DNA from 2 places in the Streptomyces sp. NBC_01515 genome. Region 2 is predicted to be linked to the other one. Evidence: riboswitches for the same ligand, from Rfam matches in the RefSeq annotation. Region 2 holds a riboswitch; the other holds the start of a gene.
The links. A riboswitch is a leader RNA that binds a small molecule or an ion and turns the genes downstream of it on or off. The one in region 2 is predicted to bind cyclic di-AMP.
Positions count from the first base shown of each region.

Region 1: linked by a shared signal. The riboswitch ahead of OG407_RS22005 (transglycosylase family protein) and the one ahead of OG407_RS10020 (C40 family peptidase) in region 2 are both predicted to bind cyclic di-AMP.

Region 1 is NZ_CP109416.1:4,948,755-4,959,412, reverse strand. Features, by position in the region: gene OG407_RS22030 (SurA N-terminal domain-containing protein) at 97-744, shown strand; gene OG407_RS22025 (nucleoside triphosphate pyrophosphohydrolase) at 925-1,944, shown strand; gene OG407_RS22020 (tetratricopeptide repeat protein) at 2,014-4,314, shown strand; gene OG407_RS22015 (cytochrome P450) at 4,311-5,645, shown strand; gene OG407_RS22010 (transglycosylase family protein) at 5,871-6,866, shown strand; cyclic di-AMP (ydaO/yuaA leader) riboswitch at 7,060-7,241, shown strand; gene OG407_RS22005 (transglycosylase family protein) at 7,251-7,946, shown strand; gene eno (phosphopyruvate hydratase) at 8,292-9,578, shown strand; gene OG407_RS21995 (septum formation initiator family protein) at 9,686-10,162, shown strand; gene OG407_RS21990 (DUF501 domain-containing protein) at 10,251-10,658, shown strand, end outside.
Region 2 is NZ_CP109416.1:2,269,450-2,280,107, reverse strand. Features, by position in the region: gene OG407_RS10060 (LuxR C-terminal-related transcriptional regulator) at 1-1,975, shown strand, start outside; gene bioD (dethiobiotin synthase) at 2,353-3,093, opposite strand; gene OG407_RS10050 (adenosylmethionine--8-amino-7-oxononanoate transaminase) at 3,095-4,387, opposite strand; gene bioB (biotin synthase BioB) at 4,380-5,582, opposite strand; gene OG407_RS10040 (8-amino-7-oxononanoate synthase) at 5,729-6,856, shown strand; gene OG407_RS10035 (DUF397 domain-containing protein) at 6,898-7,122, opposite strand; gene OG407_RS10030 (helix-turn-helix domain-containing protein) at 7,132-8,001, opposite strand; gene OG407_RS10025 (ATP-binding protein) at 8,214-8,672, shown strand; gene OG407_RS10020 (C40 family peptidase) at 8,758-9,231, opposite strand; cyclic di-AMP (ydaO/yuaA leader) riboswitch at 9,235-9,446, opposite strand; gene OG407_RS10015 (hypothetical protein) at 9,754-10,062, opposite strand; gene OG407_RS10010 (ATP-dependent Clp protease proteolytic subunit) at 10,070-10,658, opposite strand, start outside.

The DNA.
Region 1 (10,658 bases), 2.7 Mb from region 2:
GTTGGTCGAATGGGTTGGCCCCGGGCGACCCACTGCCTAACATCGATCACCGCAAGACTTTGTGCACCGTCGCACAATCTCCAACGGGAGGCTCACTTGCACCGCCGCCGTCGCACCGCGCTCGTCCTCACCGCCGTGATCGCCGCCGCGGCCCCCGCCCTGACCGCCTGCGGAAACGAGGCGCATCCGGGCGCCGCGGCCGTCGTGGGCGGCCAGCGCATCACCGTCGCGCAGCTGCAGAGCCGGGTCAACGAGGTGCGCACGGCCCAGCGGTCGGCCGTACAGAACGAGGCACAGTACGAGCGCGCCATCGCCACCACCGGCGGCCTCACCCGCGAGACGCTCTACGGCATGGTCTTCGACCAGGTAGTCCACCGCGCCGCCCAGGACGCCGGGGTCACCGTCACCCGCAAGGACATCCAGGACATGCGGACCGCCCTGGCCCAGCAGGCGGGCGGCGCCAAGGCCCTGGAGGCGACCTGGCTCGCCCAGTACGGCGTCCCCCCGCAGCGCCTCGACGAGAACCTCCGCCTCCAGGTGGAGGGACGCAAACTCGCCGCGAAACTCGGCACCGACACCACCCAGCCCGCCTTCTGGAAGGCCCTCTCCACCGCCTCCAAGGAACTCCACGTCGACCTCAACCCGCGCTACGGCACGTGGGACGTGGCCAAGAGCAGCCGGGTGGACGCGAAGACGCCGTGGGTGCGGGAAGTCACCGCGACGCAGACGCAGCAGTCGGCGTAACGGTACGGCGGCGGCTTGACTGGTCGGCAGGCGGGCAGGCGGGCAGGCAGGCAGGCAGGTCAGGTCGGGAGGCTGGCGGGTCGGAGGCCGGCCTGTGGACAACAGCGGAGCCCGGCGCCCGGTGCCCGTCGGCCTGTGGATAACTCCGGGGCTGTCGGCGGCGTGGGTTACGTTCGGTGGGTGAACGCAACCAGCCCCAGTTCCGACGCGACCGGCCCCACCCCCGAGGGCGCCCACCCCGGCCGCATCGTCCTGCTCACCACCAGCCACCGCGTCGCCCCCGGCCTGCTGTCCTGGCCCGCCTGGCAGGCGCTGCGCGACGCCGACCGGGTGCTGTGCGCGGACGGCGCGCATCCGCAGCTGCCGTATCTGAGCGAGGCGGGCATAACCGTCGTCGAGGCGTCCCCGGCCGCCGAGGAACTGGTCGCCGCCTGCGCGGACGGCTCCACGGTGGTGGTCGTGGCCACGGGCGAGGGCGAACCCGCCCTGACCGACGGCCTGGCCCGCCTGGCAGGCTCGGGCCGCGTCCAGATGCCGGACCTGGAACTGCTCCCCGCCTCCTACGACCTGCCCGGCGCCCGCTTCCTCGACCTCGTCCAGGTCATGGACCGCATCCGCGCCGAGTGCCCGTGGTCCTCCCAGCAGACCCACAAGGGCCTGGCGAAGTACGGCATCGAGGAGGCGTACGAACTCGTCGAGGCGATCGAGGAGGGCGACCGCGACGAACTCCGCGAGGAACTCGGAGACGTCCTCCTCCAGGTCGTCTTCCACGCCCGCATCGCCGAGGAGGACCCCGACACCCCCTTCTCCATCGACGACGTCGCCGCGGGCATCATCACCAAGCTGATCCACCGTCACCCCCATGTCTTCGGCGACGAGACGGCGTCAACTCCCGAGGAGGTGAAGGCGCATTGGCTGCGGACCAAGGCGGAGGAGAAGCAGCGCACATCCATCACCGAGGGCATCCCCATGGGCCAGCCCGGCCTCGCCCTCGCGTCGAAGCTGGCATCACGCGTGCGGACGGCGGGACTTGAGGTGCCGCTGCCTACGGGGGATGCCGGCATCGGGTACGAGCTGCTGGCGCTGGCTGTGCGGGCGGAGGCGGCCGGGGTGGATCCGGAGGCGGCGTTGCGGGCGGCGGGGCGGGCTTATCGGGATGCGATCAGGGAGGCGGAAGGCGTAGTCGCTGCCGAAGACTGACTCAACGGGCTTGTGAATCAGTACCTTTGACGGCGAGCGACGGGGGATCGCGCGGGGGATGGGGCGAGCGTGACAGAGGAACAGGAGCGGCTGGCGATTGCGGGCGCCCACGTGGTCATCGTGGGGGCGGCGTCAACCGACTTGTGGGCGCCGATCCGCGACAGCTTCGCGGCGTGGTTACGGCGCCATGCGTCGACCGAGACGGACCGTCACCTCGGCCGGCTCGAAAGTCTCGACCGACGACTACGGGGACCGAACCCTCCGACCTTCGTCGAGCTCAGGCGGCACTGGCGCCTCTTCCTGCTCGACGTGCTCATGAACGCGGCCACCCCAGCGGCGGCGGCCACCGAACTCACCTCACTCATCAACGAGTTCGATCCCACCCTGGCCGCACACCCGCCCGAACAACCATCCCCCTCCCGAGACCACCTCGACTTCCGAGGCAGCACCTTCAAAGGCACGGTCGCCGCAGTCCAGCACAACCACTACGGCCCTACCTCCACCCCCACCCCCGCCCTGCCCGCCTGGCGCCCCGTCGGTCACGTAGGCCCCGTGGAGTTCGGCGTACGGCCGACGCGGCACGTGCCCGGTCTGCCCGACGTGCCGCCGTACGTGCGGCGGGACTGCGACGACGACCTCCGTACCCGTCTCGCGCACAACGGCCTGGTGCTGATCCTCGGAGAGCCGTACGCGGGCAAGTCGTACATGGCGTGGCAAGGAGTGCGGTCGCTGGAGGGGCACACCCTCTGCGCCCCGGACCCGGGAGACGACCTGCGTGCCGTGCTGAGCGCGTTGGACGGAAAGCCCGGTGACTACGTCATCTGGCTGGACGAGGTGACCGACCACCTGGGAAGCGGCGGTCTCGACCTGAGGCTCCTGGGACGATTCACCTCCCTCGGAGCGGTCATGGTCGGCACGATCAGCCCCGAGGAGTACTACCGGCGCCGCTCCGGGACGGCCCCGGGCGAGCGGGTCATCGCCGCGGCCCGCACGGTGGAGCTGGCTCGCGAGTGGAGCGACGCCGAACTGGAGCGGCTGGCGGGGCTCGACGACCCGCGCGCGTACTCGGCGTACATGTGGAGCGGCCGGGAGGGAGCGGCCTCGTACTTCGCGATCGGGCATCTGCTGTTCGACGAGTGGCGGCGCGTGGGGACCCAAGTGCAGCACCCACGTGGTCAGTTGCTGGTCCGTGCCGCAGTGGACGTCGCCCGGTGCGGGGTCAGGGGAGCGGTGCCGTTTGAATTGCTGAGAACGCTCCAGGATCAGTACGGGACGGAGAAACGCGAGTCGTTCGAGGACGCTTTCGCTTGGGCGACGACACCCCTTTTCGGTGTGTCGGGGCTCCTGGTGCAAGGGGACGAGGCGGGGACCTGGCGGGCGTACGGGGCTCTCGTCGCGGAAGCCCTGAGATCGGGAAGCGACCTGGAACCGGTACCGGACGGGGTGTGGTGGACGCTGCTGGACCAGTCCGGGCCGGGTCCCTCCGTCGACCGCGATGCCGTGCTCGACGCGGCTCGTACCGCGTTGCACCCTCGGCTCAAGGGGGATGACACGGTCCTGATGATCGCCTTCGCCAGCCGCGTCGGACTCGATGAGCGCCGGGACCTGCTCCGCCGGGCGGCAGAAGTGGACGGCATCCAAGGGGACGAGGAACTGGCCACGTTCTTCCTGACCTTCGGCGGCATCAAGCTGGCCATGCCATATCTGGAGCAGGCAGCCGAGGCCGGCAGCTCCTGGGCTGCGGCCACCCTCGGAGCCGTCCTCCGCGACCAAGCCGAAGCCTGGTTGCGCAAAGCCGCCGCAGCAGGCAACGCCGTAGCCGCCCACGAACTGGGCGACATGCTGGTCGGCACCGGCCGTGAGGACGAGGCGCTGCGCTGGTACCGCAAGGCCGCGGCCGCCGGCCGTCGGGAGGTCGCGGTAAGCCTCGGTGTTCTCCTCAGCAGATGGCGCGACTCAGAGGCGGACGTCTGGCTGCGCCACGCCGCCGCATGGGGCGAGGCGCGTGGCGCAGGCGAGTTGGGCCTCTATCTCTCATGGCAGCCAGAGCCCGACGCGGAAAAGATCATCCTCCTGCTGCAGCAGGCCGCGTGTGCCGGAGACGCGACCGCGGCGCACAACCTGGGCGCATGCATGGTCGAGGAGGACCGGTTCGACGAGGCGATGGAGCTGTATCGCCAGGCCCTCGACGGGGGCGTCACCGACGCGGAGCGGTCCATCGCCGAGTTGCTGGAACTGCAGGGCAAGTCCGCCGAAGCCCAGGACTGGTACCGCAGGGCCGCCACCGCCAACCCCATCGGCCTCCCCGCCGCGCTGCCCCCACCACCCGAGGACGCCCCCACCCCCACCCCGGATACCGTCAAGGAGTGACCAACCAGCCCAGCCACTCCACCCCGCCCAACCCCGCGACCCCCACCCCCGACCTCTTCACGTGGGAATTCGCCACCAACCCCTACCCCACCTACGCCTGGCTCCGCGAGCACGCCCCCGTGCACAAGACGCGGCTCCCCAGCGGGGTGGAGGCCTGGTTGGTCACCCGTTACGTCGATGCCAAGCAGGCCCTCGCCGACCCCCGCCTCTCCAAGAACCCCGCGCATCATGACGAACCGGCGCACGCGAAGGGCAAGACGGGTATCCCGGGTGAGCGCAAGGCCGAGTTGATGACGCATCTGCTGAACATCGACCCGCCGGACCACACCCGCCTCCGACGACTGGTCAGCAAGGCGTTCACACCCCGGCGGGTGGCCGAATTCGCGCCCCGGGTGCAGGAGTTGACGAACGATCTGATCGACCGGTTCGCAGCCGACGGCTCCGCCGACCTCATCCACGACTTCGCCTTCCCGCTCCCCATCTACGCCATCTGCGACCTCCTCGGCGTCCCCCGTGAGGACCAGGACGACTTCCGGGACTGGGCGGGCATGATGATCCGGCACGGCGGCGGGCCGCGCGGCGGAGTCGCGCGGTCCGTCAAGAAGATGCGGAGCTATCTCGCCGACCTCATCCACCGCAAGCGCGAAGCCCTCTCCGACGCCCCCACACCGCACCCCGGCGGGAACCTCTCCGGCACTCCCACTCCCGTCCCCGGCGAAGACCTCCTGTCGGGCCTCATCCGCGCCTCCGACCATGGTGAGCACCTCACCGAGAACGAGGTCGCGGCGATGGCCTTCATCCTGCTCTTCGCCGGCTTCGAGACGACCGTCAACCTCATCGGCAACGGCACGTACGCCCTGCTCACCCACCCTGAGCAGCGTGCCCGCCTGGAGAAGTCCCTGGCCGCGGGGGAGCACGGCCTCCTCGAAACCGGCGTGGAGGAACTCCTGCGCTACGACGGCCCGGTGGAGCTCGCCACCTGGCGCTTCGCCACCCGTCCCCTCACCCTCGGCGGGCAGGACATCGCGGCCGGCGACCCCGTGCTGGTCGTACTGGCCGCCGCGGACCGGGACCCGGAACGGTTCGCCGATCCCGATGTCCTCGATCTCGGGCGCCGTGACAATCAACACCTCGGTTACGGCCACGGCATCCACTACTGCCTCGGCGCCCCGCTCGCCCGCCTGGAGGGTCAGACCGCGCTCGCCACCCTCCTGACCCGCCTCCCCGACCTGCAACTCGCCGGAGATCCGGCCGACTTGCGGTGGCGCGGCGGCCTCATCATGCGCGGACTGCGCACCCTCCCCGTGGAGTTCACCCCGGAACGCCGTTGAACAGGTGGTCCGGGGCACCGCTGAACCGGCAATCCAGCCCCCTAAACCCAAAAGTGACAGTTCTTCAACTCTGTGATCTTCACGTGATCTCCGTGGCATTAACTTGTGACAAGTGATCGACTGTGGGTACGTTCACGTACCAGCGCGGCGCCCCGCATCACCCCTCGCAGTACCCCCGCACCACCCGCCGCGCGGTCCCCCCGCTGTCACGCGAAAGGCCTCCGCATGCTCTCCGGGAACGGTCGTCACCGTCGCCCCCGTCAGGCTCCGGCACTCCTCGTCGCGGCCGGGGTGACCGGCTCCGCCATCGCCATCCCCCTCCTCGCCGCCGCCTCCGCGAACGCCGCCGACGGCACCACCTGGGACAAGGTGGCCAACTGCGAGAGCGGCGGCTCCTGGAGCATGAACGACGGCAACGGCTACTTCGGCGGCCTGCAGATGACCCAGGACGAATGGGAGAAGTACGGCGGCCTCGCCTACGCCCCGAGCGCCGACCTGGCCAGCCGCTCGCAGCAGATAGCCGTCGCCGAGAAGGTCCTCGACGACAAGGGCACCTCCGCGTGGACCACCTGCGCGCTGCTCTCCGGTCTCACCACCACCTCGGGTTCGACGGACGTCGACACCGGCCTCGCGAGTGACTCCCCGTCGGCCACCCCGACCGGCTCCTCCGACTCCGGTTCCGACTCTGGCTCCGACTCCGGTTCGTCTGACTCGTCCGCTTCCTCCGGGTTGTCCGACTCCGGCACCACGGACTCGACTTCGTCCGACGCGTCCGGCGACGACTCGTCGTCCGACAGCCCCTCGCCCACCGCGACGGACAACTCCAGCAAGTCCGACAAGTCCACCACTCCTTCGACCGGAAACGACTCGGTCGCCGCCTCCCCGAAAATCGACGAATCGGACAACCCGGCCCAGGCGGTGGGCAAGTGGAGCCTCGTCGACACCGGCGCGCTCAGCGATTCCGACGACCAGCAGGGCGATCAGCAGAGCACTCAGCAGAGTGCCGGTAAGCATCGCGGCGCCAGTGCCGAGGAGAGCGTGTCGCCGCAGACCTACACCGTCCGCGCCGGCGACTCCCTCGCGTCCATCGCCGACTCCCTTGGCTACGACGGCGGATGGACCGCGCTCTACGCCGAGAACAAAAAGGTGATAGGCGCCGATCCGACCCAGATCGCCGCCGGTCAGACCTTGGACGTCGGTACGGAAGCGGACGAAAAGTAGCAAGAGAACAGCGGGAGTTCACGTCACGCTTCGAGTCGAATGTCCGGTTTGATCAAAGTGTGGGATGAGTCTCAGAAGCCCTGATCGTCTTTGGAATTCCGCCGATTCCGTGTCTACGGTCAAGGCCGCTCGTCACCACGAGCCCCGGTTGCCGCACACGCCGAGTCCTGCCAGCGGCCTCCGGGAACAGTCGTCGCGTCAAGCGCCGTAGGCAGGAGCGGGGGACCCAAGGTAAGCGCCGGGCCCGGGAGTTGAGAGACGACCGGAACCGGCTTGGGGTTAAGTCGTGCCGCGTACGAGACGTACGAGCACGGCCGGGCAACTCACACGGCCCGAACCCGACAGCTCACCTCGTAGGCGTCGGTGAGGGGATTGGGATCTTCCATGCTGTTTTCCAGCAAGGGCAAGCACCGCCGTCCGTCCAAGGCCACCCGCGTCGCCACGCTCGCCGGCGTCACCGGTGTCGCGATCGCCGCGCCGCTGATGGCCACCGGCAGCGCATCCGCCGCCACCGCGTCCGAGTGGGACACGGTCGCCAGCTGCGAGTCCGGCGGCAACTGGTCCATCAACACCGGTAACGGCTACTACGGCGGTCTGCAGTTCTCCGCCTCGACGTGGGCCGCGTACGGCGGCACCGCCTACGCCTCCACCGCGAACCAGGCCTCCAAGTCCCAGCAGATAGCCGTGGCGGAGAAGGTTCTCGCCGCCCAGGGCAAGGGTGCCTGGCCCACCTGCGGCACCGGCCTCTCGGGCGCCTCCTACTCCGGCGGCAGCTCCAGCTCGTCGAGCGGCTCGAACAGCTCCAGCTCCTCCAAGAGCACCACCGAGCGCTCCACGAGCGACACCACCGCCTCCCGCTCCGCCGAGCGCCCGGCCGCCAAGAAGACCGTCTCCACCCCGACCGGCAAGAAGGTCAAGAAGGGTGACGGCGAGTACAAGGTCGTCAAGGGCGACAGCCTCAGCTCCATCGCCGAGAAGCACAAGGTGAAGGGCGGCTGGCAGCAGCTGTTCAAGCTGAACAAGGACATCGTCGACGACGCCGACTTCATCTTCCCGGGCCAGCAGCTCCACCTGAAGTGACAGCCCGAAACGACATATCGGGCTCGTAGCCGAACCACAGCGCCCTCACATCCGTGGTCCCCATCATGGAGACCTCGTGAGGGTCACCCCCGTCCCCCACGGGCTCCCCGCTCCGGTGCGTGTTCCCCCGTACGCACCGGGGCGGGGCTTTTTCGTGTCCCCGGCCTGCCGCCCCCGTCCCCATACCTGCCGCTTGCCGGGACTTTTTGTTCCGTTCGGAAACAATTTACTCTCGGTTCTGTCCATCAGGCGGCCGACCGGATGGCCAATCGCCCCGAGCCGGTTAGGCTCGTCTCGCAGAGCCGCTGCGGTGTTGCCGTAGTCGCGTCAGATCCCAAGAAGGAGATGCTCGTGCCGTCCATCGACGTCGTCGTAGCCCGGGAAATCCTGGACTCCCGAGGCAACCCCACGGTCGAGGTCGAGGTCGGCCTCGACGACGGCAGCACGGGTCGTGCCGCCGTTCCGTCCGGCGCCTCCACGGGTGCCTTCGAGGCCATCGAGCTGCGCGACGGTGACCCCAACCGCTACGGCGGCAAGGGTGTCGAGAAGGCCGTCCTCGCCGTCATCGAGCAGATCGGTCCGGAGCTCGTCGGCTACGACGCCACCGAGCAGCGCCTGATCGACCAGGCGATGTTCGACCTGGACGCCACCGACAACAAGGGCTCGCTCGGCGCCAACGCCATCCTCGGCGTCTCCCTCGCCGTCGCGCACGCCGCGTCCGAGGCCAGCGACCTCCCCCTCTTCCGCTACCTCGGCGGCCCGAACGCGCACCTGCTGCCCGTTCCGATGATGAACATCCTGAACGGCGGCTCGCACGCCGACTCCAACGTGGACATCCAGGAGTTCATGATCGCCCCGATCGGCGCGGAGTCCTTCTCCGAGGCGCTGCGCTGGGGCGCCGAGGTCTACCACACCCTCAAGAAGGTGCTGAAGACCAAGGGCCTGTCCACCGGTCTCGGCGACGAGGGCGGCTTCGCCCCGAACCTGGAGTCCAACCGCGCCGCGCTCGATCTCATCATCGAGGCCATCAAGCAGGCCGGTTACATCCCCGGCGAGCAGATCGGGCTCGCGCTCGACGTCGCCGCGTCCGAGTTCTACAAGGACGGCAAGTACGAGTTCGAGGGCAAGTCCCGCTCGGCCGCCGAGATGACCGAGTACTACGAGGAGCTCGTGGCGGCCTACCCGCTCGTCTCCATCGAGGACCCGCTGTACGAGGACGACTGGGCCGGCTGGAAGGTCATCACCGACCGCATCGGCGACAAGGTCCAGATCGTCGGCGACGACCTCTTCGTCACCAACCCGGAGCGCCTCGCCCGCGGCATCGAGGAGGGCACGGCCAACGCCCTGCTCGTCAAGGTGAACCAGATCGGCTCGCTGACCGAGACCCTGGACGCCGTCGAGATGGCCCAGCGCAACGGCTTCAAGTGCATGATGTCCCACCGCTCCGGCGAGACCGAGGACACCACCATCGCCGACCTCGCCGTCGCGGTGAACTGCGGCCAGATCAAGACCGGCGCCCCGGCCCGCTCGGACCGCGTCGCCAAGTACAACCAGCTGCTCCGCATCGAGGAGATCCTCGACGACGCGGCCGAGTACGCGGGCCGCAGCGCCTTCCCGCGCTTCAAGGGCTGACCCCCGGGGATCCACCGGGTCAATCCTTAGCCAGTCGTACGTACGTCCCCGCACCCGGTCCCGTACCGTGTGCGGGGACGTACGCACGTGTGAAGGGGAGGCGGGACATGGCCGTGAAGGACCGGGACCGGTTCTCCACCGCGACCAGGCTCAAGCTGCTCGGCGAGCAGACGGCGGCCCGTGTCTACCGCTCCCAGACCAAGCGGCAGGCCCGCCGCTCCCGGCTCACCGGCCGGGCGGCGCTCCTCGCCCTGGTGCTGTGCTCGCTGATCGTGGCGCTGGCGTACCCGATAAGGCAGTACGTCTCCCAGCGCGCCGAGATCTCCGACCTGGAGCGGCAGCAGGCGCAGGCGCGGCAGCGCGTCGAGCAGCTCCGCGACCTCAAGGCACGCTGGCAGGACGACTCGTACGCGGAGCAGCAGATCCGGCAGCGGCTGCACTACGTGATGCCCGGGGAGACGGGCTACATCGTGATCGACCCGGACGCGGCCAAGCAGTCGCGCGCGGAACTGGGGGCGGCCGACCGCCCGTGGTACTCGAACGTCTGGGACGGCGTGGACAAGTCCGACGCCTCCGACCAGTGACTGCCCTGACGAGTGACTGCCCCGACCAGTGACTGAACTGCCCAGTCGCTGAACCGAATTGAACTGACAGAGAGACTTTCGTACCGGCATGGAAAAGCCCCCGCCGTCCACTCCGCGCACCGAGCCCACCGACGCGGACGTCGAGGCCTTCAAGCAGCAGCTCGGGCGTCCGCCGCGCGGGCTGCGCGCGATCGCACACCGTTGCCCGTGCGGACAGCCGGACGTGGTGGAGACGGCCCCCCGCCTTCCCGACGGCACCCCCTTCCCGACGACGTACTACCTCACGTGCCCGCGCGCGGCCTCGGCGATCGGCACGCTTGAGGCGAACGGCGTGATGAAGGAGATGACGGCGAGGCTGGAGTCCGATCCCGAACTGGCCGCCGCGTACCGTGCCGCGCACGAGGACTACATCGCGCGCCGCGACGCCATCGAGGTCCTGGAGGGCTTCCCGAGCGCGGGCGGCATGCCGGACCGCGTGAAGTGCCTGCACGTCCTG
Region 2 (10,658 bases):
CTGGCAGTCCGGGGAGGGGGATCGAGCGCGAAGACTCGCTGCCGCGACGGACAGCGATGCGTTGAACGGGGTGTTCGCGTTGCGGGCCGGTAACGCGGCCGAGGCGTTTGACGCTTTGTTGGTGGCGGTGGTGCGGGCGGGGACCAGTGTGGCGGATGGAGTGAGTTGTGGGGGAGGGGCTAAGGCGGATACGGCTTGGGGTATGGCGGGTCGGGCGGGCGCGGCGCTTGCGGAGGTGGCCCGAAGGGAGGCGGGGCTTGCGGAGACGGCGCTTGCTGAAGCGGCACGCCGGGAGGCGGCACGCGCCGACGGGGCGGTTGCGGAGGCGGCGCGTTCGGGTGCGGTGCCTGCGGGAGGGGCACGTACGGGAGTGGCGTCTGCCGACGGACCACGTACGGACGTAGCCCCTACGGAGGGTGCACGGGCGGCGTCGGCGTCGGCGCCTGAGTTTGCGGGCGCGGGCGCGGCGAAGTCCGTCGACTCCCTTACCGGTGCGCCTTCAGAGGCCGGAGCATCCCGAACGCCTCCCGCACTCCGGACCACCACAGGCCCCGGAACCATCGCCATGCCTCGAACGACCGTCGCGTCCCCAACAACCGCCGTACCCCCGACTCCCGCCGCATCCAGAACCACCCCCACCCCCCGAACTCCCGCCCCCGACCACGTAGTTCACCTCCTCGCCCGAGCCACCGAAGCCGCCGTCTATACCGGGGACCTGAGACGGTGCAGGGAGGCGGCGGCCGTCGCCTCCCGGGTCGGGATCGTGCCGCACGGGACGCTCGGGGGACTGGCCGCTGCCTTTGAGGGGCGGTACGAGGACGCGCGCGATCTGCTCAAGGCTGCCGCCGGGCGGTGTGGGCCCGGAGGGGACCCCACCCTCCTCATCCATGCCGGGATCGCCGCGTTGATGCTCGGTGATCACACCCGTGCCACCACCGCCACCGTGCGGGCGGCGGCCTCGGCGCGGGCGCGAGGTGCGAACGTGGTCGTCGCGCAGGCGATGGAATTTCGGGCTTACGCCGAGTTCTGGACCGGGCATCCGAAGGCCGCCGAGACGGCCACGGCCGATGCCCTGTGGCAGGCCCACGCCACCGGGCAGGACAACGGGGCCTGTCATCTGCAGGCCGCGCTCGCCATGTTCGCGGCGCTCACCGGGGACGCCGATGTCTGCCGGGAACGTGCCGCCGCCGCTCGTTCGTACGCCCTCGGCCGGGGGTTGGGGCTGCCCGCCGCTCTCGCCCAGTGGGCGCTCGCCTATCTCGACCTGAGCAGTGGCCGGTTCGCCGCCGCCGCGGCCCGGCTGCGTGCGCTCGCCGGGTTCGGGCCGGGGCACGGGCACCGGGCGATCCGGCACCTGGCCACCCCGCACTACGTCGAGGCCGCCGTCCGCAGCGGCGACACCCGTATCGCCCGTGCCGCACACGCCGACTACGACCGCTGGGCACGTGCCGTACGCAGCCCCGACGACCTTGCCCTGAGCGCCCGTTGCCGGGCTCTGCTCGCGCCCGGTGACGAAGCCGTCGAGCACTACCGCATCGCCCTCGACCTGCACGCGCGCGGCACCCGTGACTTCGAACGGGCCCGTACCGAGCTGCTGTTCGGCGGTGCGCTGCGTCGACTGCGTCGGCGTACCGAGGCCCGCGACCGGCTGCACACCTCGCTGGAGGCCTTCGAGTCCTTCGGCGCCCCGCACTGCGCCGCCCAGGCACGCGCCGAACTCCGCGCTCTGGGTACCCCGGTGGCCGCGACCGCCCTCCCCACACCGGGTGCGCTCGACCCGACCACCCGCCTGACCGCTCAGCAACTCATGGTCGCCCGCATGGCAGCCGACGGCGCCACCAACCGCGAGATCGCCGTCCGCCTCGCCCTCAGCCCGCGCACGATCGACCACCATCTGCGCGGCGTCTTCAGCCGGTTGGGCATCCGGTCGCGTATCGAACTGGTACGGCTGCTGGCGGAAGGAGAGGCCTCGTAGGCCGGACCCGGACCGCGTCGGACCGAGGTGGCGCCGTTTCCGCCGAGGCCGGGCCTTTGAGCCGGGCCGCGTGAGAGACGCGACGGGCGAGGCGGTGCTAGGCGGTGGGAGTCTGCCGAGCATGGGCCTTTGGGCCGCGCGGCCTGCGATTCGGGGCGCGGTCTCTCCTGAACCGGCCAAGCCACGCTGCGCAGCCGGGCGGGGTCTCCTCAACCGAGGTGTGCCCGACGCCAGTTGGTGGTGCTCACCGATGGTGTCTGCCAGGGGGCACGGTCCCCGACCCGCTCCCCGCATCGCTGCCGCCCCGAAGCCGAAGGGCATGCCCCCCGCCCGGCGGACCGACCGACCCTCCGGCTGTCCGCCGAACCGGACGGCCCCTAAACCGCGCCCCCACTCCAAGCAGCCGGAGCCTCCCGCCCCCCGAACCCCTCCGCATCCCACACCCCGTCGAGCCGCCCCGCCACCCAACTCGGCGCCGCAGCACGGAAGTCCGCCGGTGCCAGCGCCCCCGCCCCTTCGGGCAACGCTCCGAGCAGCGGTGCCCCCGCCACCTCCGGCAGGTCGGCCACATTGCAACGCGACGCCAGATCAGGTGAGTTGGGCCAGCTGCCGATCACCAAGCCCAGCAGATCAAGCCCCTGGGAACGGAGTTCACGGGCCGTCAGTTCCGTCGTGTTCAGGGTCCCGAGGCCCGCCGACGTCACCACCAGGACCGGGGCACCGAGCAGTCGCGCCGCGTCCGCCAGCGTGCCGCCCTCGTCGTCGAACCGTACGAGCAGCCCGCCCGCGCCCTCGACCAGCACCAGGTCGTGCTCGGTGGCCAACTTCTGGGCGGCTTCGGCGATTTCGTGCGGGCGTACCGGTGCCAGAGCGGCCCGGCGTGCGGCCGTGCCGGGGGCCAACGGCTCGGGGTACCGGGCGAGTTCGGTCGCCGTGACCGCGCCCGCGAGCCTGGCCACCTCGTCGGCGTCCCCGCGCTCGTCCGGCCGTAGACCCGTCTGGGCGGCCTTCAGGACGGCTACCGTGCGGCCGGCCGCGAGCGCCGCCGCTGCTACCGCGGCCGTGGTGATCGTCTTGCCGACCTCCGTGCCCGTGCCCGTGATCACCAGTACCGGCATGTCATCCCTCTCGTGCGGCCGCGCACACCGCGCGGGTGATCCGAGCCAGGTCGGCGTCGCCCGTGACGTACGGCGGCATCGTGTAGACGAGGTCGCGGAACGGCCGTAGCCACACGCCCTCGCGTACGGCCGCGTCCGTGGCGGCCTTCATGTCCACATCGTGGTCGAGCTGGACCACGCCGATGGCGCCGAGGACGCGGACGTCCCGGACGCCGGGGAGCTGGGCCGCCGGGGCCAGGCCCTCTCGCAGGCCCGTCTCGATGCGCTTGACCTCCGTCAACCAGTCCTGGTTCAGGAGGAGTTCGAGCGAGGCGCAGGCCACGGCCGCCGCCAGCGGGTTGCCCATGAAGGTCGGGCCGTGGGCGAGGACCGGAACCTCGCCCCGCGAGATGCCCTCGGCCACGCGTGACGTGCACAGCGTCGCCGCCATCGTCATGTAGCCGCCGGTCAGCGCCTTGCCCACGCACATCACGTCCGGCGTCACCGCCGCGTGCTCCGCCGCGAACAGCGCGCCCGTGCGGCCGAAACCCGTGGCGATCTCGTCGAACACCAGCAGCACGTCGTGCGCGTCGCACGCCTCGCGCAGCACCCGCAGATACGCGGGGGAGTGGAACCGCATCCCGCCCGCGCCCTGTACCACCGGCTCCACGATCACCGCGGCCAGTTCATGTGCGTGCCGCTCGATCGCCGAGCGCAGCTGGTCGGCGTACGACTCCTCGTACTCGGCGGGAGGCGCGTCCACGAACACCTGCTGGGGCAGCACTCCCGACCACAACTCGTGCATCCCGCCCTCGGGGTCGCACACCGACATCGGCTGCCAGGTGTCGCCGTGGTAGCCGCCGCGCCAGGTCAGCAGGCGCTGTTTCGCGGGGCGGCCGAGCGAGCGCCAGTACTGGAGACACATCTTCACCGCGACCTCGACCGACACCGAGCCCGAGTCGGCGAGGAAGACGTGTTCCAGGCCGTCGGGTGACATGTCGACAAGGAGCTTCGCCAGGCGTACGGCGGGCTCGTGGGTGAGCCCGCCGAACATGACGTGGCTCATCCGGCCGAGCTGCTCCTGCGCGGCCGCGTTGAGCACGGGGTGGTTGTAGCCGTGGATCGCCGACCACCAGGACGACATCCCGTCGACCAACTCGCCCCCGCCGCCCGCCAGTCGGAGCCGCACCCCGCTCGCCGACTCCACGACGAGCGGGTCGACACGGCCGGGCATCGGACCGTACGGATGCCAGACGTGCCGCCGGTCCAGTTCCAGCAGCTCCGGGACGGGCAGGTGGCCGATCGGGTCAGGCATTGGGCGCGATGTCCGTTCCGGCACCTCGACGGCGTACGGAGACCAGGTCCCGGCGGACCTCGTCGACCTGCGGCGCGGCAGCCGACGTAGACGTGGAAGCGGGAGCGGAACCGCAGACTCCGGCGCCCTCGTGCCCACCGCAGCCCCCACCGCACCCGGCGTCCTCGTGTGATCCGCAGCCGCCCGCCGTCGCCCGGTGCTCCGGCAGCGTCACCTCGCCCGCGCCCTCCACCTCGAAGCCCGCGTCCGCGATCATCTCCAGGTCGGCGTGGCCGGCCTGGCCCTCGCTGGTGAGGTAGTCGCCGAGGAAGATCGAGTTGGCGAGGTTCAGGGCGAGGGGCTGCATCGTGCGCAGGTGGACCTCGCGGCCGCCCGCGATACGGACCTCGACGTCCGGGCAGACGAAGCGGACCATCGCGAGGATGCGCAGACAGCGCTGCGGGGTGAGGTGCCACTCGGCGGCGAGCGGGGTGCCCTCCATCGGGATCAGGAAGTTGACCGGCACCGAGTCAGGGTCCAGCTCGCGCAGGGAGAAGACGACGTCGATCAGGTCCTCGTCGCTCTCGCCCATGCCGGCGATCAGGCCGGAGCAGGCGGACAGGCCGGCCGCGTGCGCCTTCTGCACGGTGTCGACCCGGTCGGCGTACGTGTGGGTGGTGGTGATGTCGCCGTACGTCGACTCGGACGTGTTGAGGTTGTGGTTGTAGGCGTCGGCGCCGGCCTCGCGCAGCCGGTCCGCCTGGCCGTCGGAGAGCAGGCCGAGGCAGGCGCACACCTCGACGCCCTCGTTCTGGTCCTTGATCGCCTTGATGGTGCCGGCGACCCGGTCCACGTCCCGGTCGGTCGGGCCCCGGCCGGAGGCGACCAGGCAGACGCGCTTGGCGCCTCCCGCCACACCGGCCGCCGCGGCCTTCGAGGCGGCGTCGGGTTTCAGCCACGTGTACTTCAGGATCTCGGCCTTGGAGCCGAGCCGCTGCGAGCAGTACGAGCAGTCCTCGGGGCACAGGCCGGACTTCAGGTTGACGAGGTAGTTGAGCTTCACCCGTCGGCCGAACCAGTGCCGGCGCACCTTTCCGGCCGCGGCCACGACATCCAGCAGGTCGTCGTCCGAGGTGGAGAGGACGGCGAGAGCTTCCGCGCGGGTCGGCAGCTCGCGCCGAAGCCCCTTGTCCACGAGCGTGTTCAGCAGGTCCATGAGATCCGATCCTGTCCTACGGGACCGCTTGCGGCCAAGGAGAGAATGCACAAGACATGGGGCTGGGCGTGTGGGTATCACCACACCATGGGTGGCTCGTCGTCCGATTAGTGTCTGTGCATTGCCTACAAAAGCCCGGAGGAACCATGGCGTTCGGCTGGATCGACGAGCAGGCGGAGCAGCGCCGTCGCGCCGGGCTCGTACGGACCCTGCGGCCCCGGCCCGCCGACTCGCCGCTCCTCGATCTCGCGAGCAACGACTACCTGGGTCTGGCCCATCACCCCGAGGTCGTCGAGGGGGCCGCCGACGCGGCGCGGACCTGGGGCGGGGGGTCGACCGGGTCGCGGCTCGTCACCGGTACGACCGAGCTGCATGCCCAACTGGAGCGCGAGCTGGCCGAGTTCACCGGGTTCGAGGCCGCCCTCGTCTTCTCCTCCGGCTACGCGGCCAACCTCGCCGCGGTCACCACACTCGCCCCGCACGGCTCGCTGATCGTCTCCGACGCGGGCAACCACGCCTCGCTCATCGACGGCTGCCGACTGGCCCGGGGCGCGACCCAGGTCGTAGGGCATGCCGATCCGGACGGGGTGCGCAAGGCGCTGCGGACGCACGACGGGCAGGCTGTCGTCGTGTCCGACTCGGTGTTCTCCGTGGACGGGGACGCGGCGCCGGTGGGGGCGCTCGCCGAGGCGTGCCGGGAGTTCGGGGCCGGGCTGCTGCTCGACGACGCGCACGGGCTCGGGGTGCTGGGCGAGGGCGGGCGCGGGGCGCCGTACGCGGCGGGGCTCGCGGGCAGCGAGGACGTGGTCGTGACGGTGACCCTGTCCAAGTCGCTGGGCAGTCAGGGCGGGGCCGTGCTCGGGCCGGCGCGGGTCATCGACCATCTGGTCAACGCGGCGCGGACGTTCATCTTCGACACGGGGCTCGCGCCCGCCGCCGCGGGTGCGGCGCTGGCGGCGCTCACCCTGCTGCGGCGCGAACCCGAGCGGGCCGCCCGGGCCCGCGCCGTGGCGAGTGAGCTGCACGCGCGGCTGACCGCGGCGGGTCTGGAAGCGGTACGTCCGGACGCCGCCGTGGTCTCGGTGCGTGCGCCGTCCCCGGAGGCGGCCGTGCAATGGGCGGCCGACTGCCGTACGGCAGGGCTGGCCGTGGGCTGCTTCCGTCCTCCTTCCGTGCCCGACGGCATCTCACGGCTCAGGCTGACCGCCCGAGCGGACCTCTCCGGGGCCGAGATCGAACGCGCTGTACGTGTGATCGGCGAGACGCGACCATGAGTCGGCGTGACACGGTCGTGCGTCGCTGACGGTCGGACAGATCAGTGGAACGTGGCGAGGAAGCCCGTCCAGCTCTCGGGGGAGAAGAGCAGGGCGGGTCCTTGCGGGTCCTTCGAGTCGCGTACGGCGAGCAGCCCCGCGCGGGGGCCTGAGCGCGGACGAGCCGCCTCGACGCAGTTGTTCGCTCCCGTGCTGTGGCTGCTGCGCAGCCACAGCACACCGGACAGTTCAGAACTGGAAGGTACGTTCCGAGGCAGTGCAGACATGGTGCCTCCTTACGCGCCGTCACCTATCCCGGCGATGTAATCCGACGAATCATCGGGCGAAAGGGCGTGGAACTGAAGGGTGCTGAAGGCCTCGCTGTAGGCCTCTAGGTCTTCTTTCCGTTCGAGGTAGAGGCTACTCGTCAAGTGGTCTAGAACAACCACGTCCAGATCAGAAGTGCTCGGAAAGGAGAAGATAACGAAAGGTCCGGTGATACCGATGTGTGCTCCTGCGGCGAACGGCAGTACCTGAAGCCTCACTTGGGGCAGCCTGGCCGCCTCCACGAGCCGGTCCAGCTGACGTGCCATCACGCCCGGCCCGCCGACCTCGCGCCGCAGCACCGCCTCGTCGAGGACCACGCTCAGCTCCAGCGGCGGATCCGCGCGCAGCACGTCCTGCCGGGCCAGCCGCACCTGTACCAGCGCGTCGAGCCGCTCGGGGCCGTCGTTGTCCGGGCCCCCTACGGCGGCCCGGGTCACCGCCCGGGCGTACTCGGGGGTCTGCAGCAGACCGGGGACCACCGAGGTCTCCAGGGTGCGGAGCGTGCTGGCCTGTGACTCCAGGCTGATGAAGTCCCGGTAGGCGGGCGGCAGTACACCGCGATAGGCGTGCCACCAGTGGTGCCGGCCGCCGCCGTCGTCGGAGCCGGCCAACACGAGGAGCATGTCCCGAAGTTGTGGGTCGCCGACCTGGTAGACGTCGAGGAGTAACCGGACGTCGGGCGGTTTCACGCCACTCGCGCCGGTCTCGATGCGGCTCACCTTCGACTGGTGCCAGCCGACCAACCGGGCCGCCTCACCGCTGGTGAGCCCCGCCTCCGCACGCAACGCGCGCAGTTCCGCGCCCAGTTTCCGGCGGCGCACCGCGGGACCGTACTGCATGGGTTTCTCCTTACTCCTTCCGAGCCGCCCAAATACGGTCTGGGGTCGCAGAGTTCACCGCTTCGAGCGACAGATATATGCATATCTTGGTGGATCGCCACCGTTACCGACGCGGTAATGGCAGTCTGGCGAAGAAGCACCAGTCCGGGACCGTACTCGAACCATCCGCTCCGTGTCGGACACCGGTCCCGCGGGAAAGGGACGACCGCGCCATGGCAGACCATCTGGAAGCATCCGTCACTCTGCCGAGCGATCCCGCCTCGGTCTCCACCGCCCGCACCTATGTCGTCGGGACCCTGGTGGAATGGGGACTTCCGGCGGACACGGAGGTCGCCGACACCATCCGCCTCATCGTCTCCGAACTCGCCACCAACGCCGTACAGCACACCTTCGGGCAGTCACCCACCTTCACGGTGGACATGGAGCTGGAGCGTGACGAACGGCTGCGCATCGGGGTCACCGACAGCCATCCCCGGTTCCCGAAACGCCTGCCGGCCGCCGTCCAGCAGGACAACGGCCGGGGCATGGTGATCATCCGCTGGCTGACCGCCGAGTGCGGCGGCAAACTCAAGGTCCGGCCCACCCTGGAGGGCGGCAAGACCGTCTCCATCGAGGTGCCCTGGACGGTACCGGCCCGGCCGGTGACCGCGGCGGGCCAGCAGGAGCCGTAGAGGACCGTGCCGAACGCCTCTGGACACCCGTGGGGGTGGCGGTCCGTCAGGAGACCGCCACCCCCACGGGAGTTCTCAGCGCAGGTCAGCTGACCCGGCCGTACCAGACGCTCTTGGTCCAGATCTTCTGCAGCCTCACCACGTCCCCGGTCTTCGGGGCGTGCCAGATCTTTCCCTTGCCGGCGTAGATGCCGACGTGGTAGACGCTGGAGCCCGAGTGGAAGAAGACGAGGTCCCCGGCCTTGCGGCTCTTGGCCGAGATGTGGTGGGACTTGTTGTACTGCTGGGCCGCCGTACGGGGCAGTTTCTTGCCTGCCTTCTTGTACGAGTACAGCGTGAGCCCGGAGCAGTCGAAGCGGCCCGGTCCGGTGGCCCCGTACCTGTACGGGGCGCCCTTCTTGGACGCCGCGACCTGGAGTGCCTTCGTCGCGGGTGTCGCGGCCGCGGCGTCGGATGCGACGCCCGGTATCACGACGGAGCCGCCCACGGCGGCGATGGCGAAGGCCGAGGCCGTACCGGCCCTGACCATCAGCGACGGGACACGATTGAGCGCAGTCATGCGCAACCCTTCGTCAGCCGCCTGTGAAAGATGACCTGTCGGATTCGGGCTGACAAAGTTGCCCGGCCGCTGACGCGGCTTCACCCCAAGGGCTGCTCGACCCGGTCATGGCGTGACCGTCCCGGCGACCCGTCGTGCTTGGGTCCTCCACTCCTGCCGATGCACTCCTGTCGACCTGTCATCCGGGTGGCGGCAGGACTCGGCGTCCGCCCGGATCGCCCCGCCGCTGCGGCGGGGTCTTGTCGTCAGACAGGGATCTTCACCTATGAATGTCCGAAAAGCCCAACGGAACCGGGGATTTGTGGGGTTACTCACCACTCACCCGTTCGGGTGGACAGCCCCGTGTTCGAAGGGGTGTCGAGGGGTGCCAGGCCCTCGGACCAGCATCGGAACACTTCATGCGGCCCTCGGGCTACGCGTGTTGCGCAACCCGGACGGCCGTATGGACGGAGCGGCGACTACTCCGATCGGGGGTACGCCGTTCGGCTCGTTTCGCCCCCGGCCGGGACGGCTCAGGGTCCGTCAACTGTCGGAGGGCGCGGGGATGGTGACGCGAGCCGTGCGGCGCTCCCCGTCCAGCACGCGCAGCGCCCGCGCGAGTGTGGGGGCGTGCAGCTCGGTCTCGCCCCGCTGGTGCATCAGCGCCAGCGCGTCCCGCAGCTCGGCGGCCTTGGCCACGAGCGCCTGGGCGGCCCTCAGCCCACGGTACGTGTCACCGTCGTGCGCCGGGTTGATACGGCCGAGCAGGTCGGCCACATCCAGGTAACGGTCGATCAACTCGCCCTCGGCGCGCGTCAGCGCGGGCAGCGGAGGCAGTTCCGGCGGCAGCATCGTCGGCTCACTCCCCGCCCGGCTCGGTGAGCGAGGTCTTGCGGGTCGACACGATCCGGTCCACCAACCCGTATTCCAGGGCCTGTTGGGCATCCATGATCCGGTCCCGCTCGATGTCCGCGCTCACCTGCGCCACCGTCCGGCCCGTGTGCAGGGCGAGCAGTTCCTCCAGTTGGACCCGCGTGCGCGCCAACTCCTCGGCCTGGATGGCGAGATCACTCGCCTGACCCTGAATCGGCTCGGGGAACGAGGGCTGGTGGATCACCACCCGCGCCCCCGGCAGCGCCGACCGCTTGCCCGGCGTGCCCGCCGCCAGCAGCACGGCCGCGGAGGTGCCGGCCTGGCCGAGGCAGACCGTCTCCACGTCACACGTGACGAACCGCAACGTGTCGTAGATCGCCGACATCGCGGTGAAGGATCCGCCGGGCGAGTTGATGTACAGCGAGATGTCCCGGTCCGGTGCCTGGTATTCGAGGTGCATGAACTGGGCCATCACGTCGTTCGCCGAGATGTCGTCGATCGGCGTCCCGAGGAACACGATCCGCTCCTCCAGCAGCTTCGAGTACGGGTCGAGGGTCCGGTGCCCGGCGCTGGTG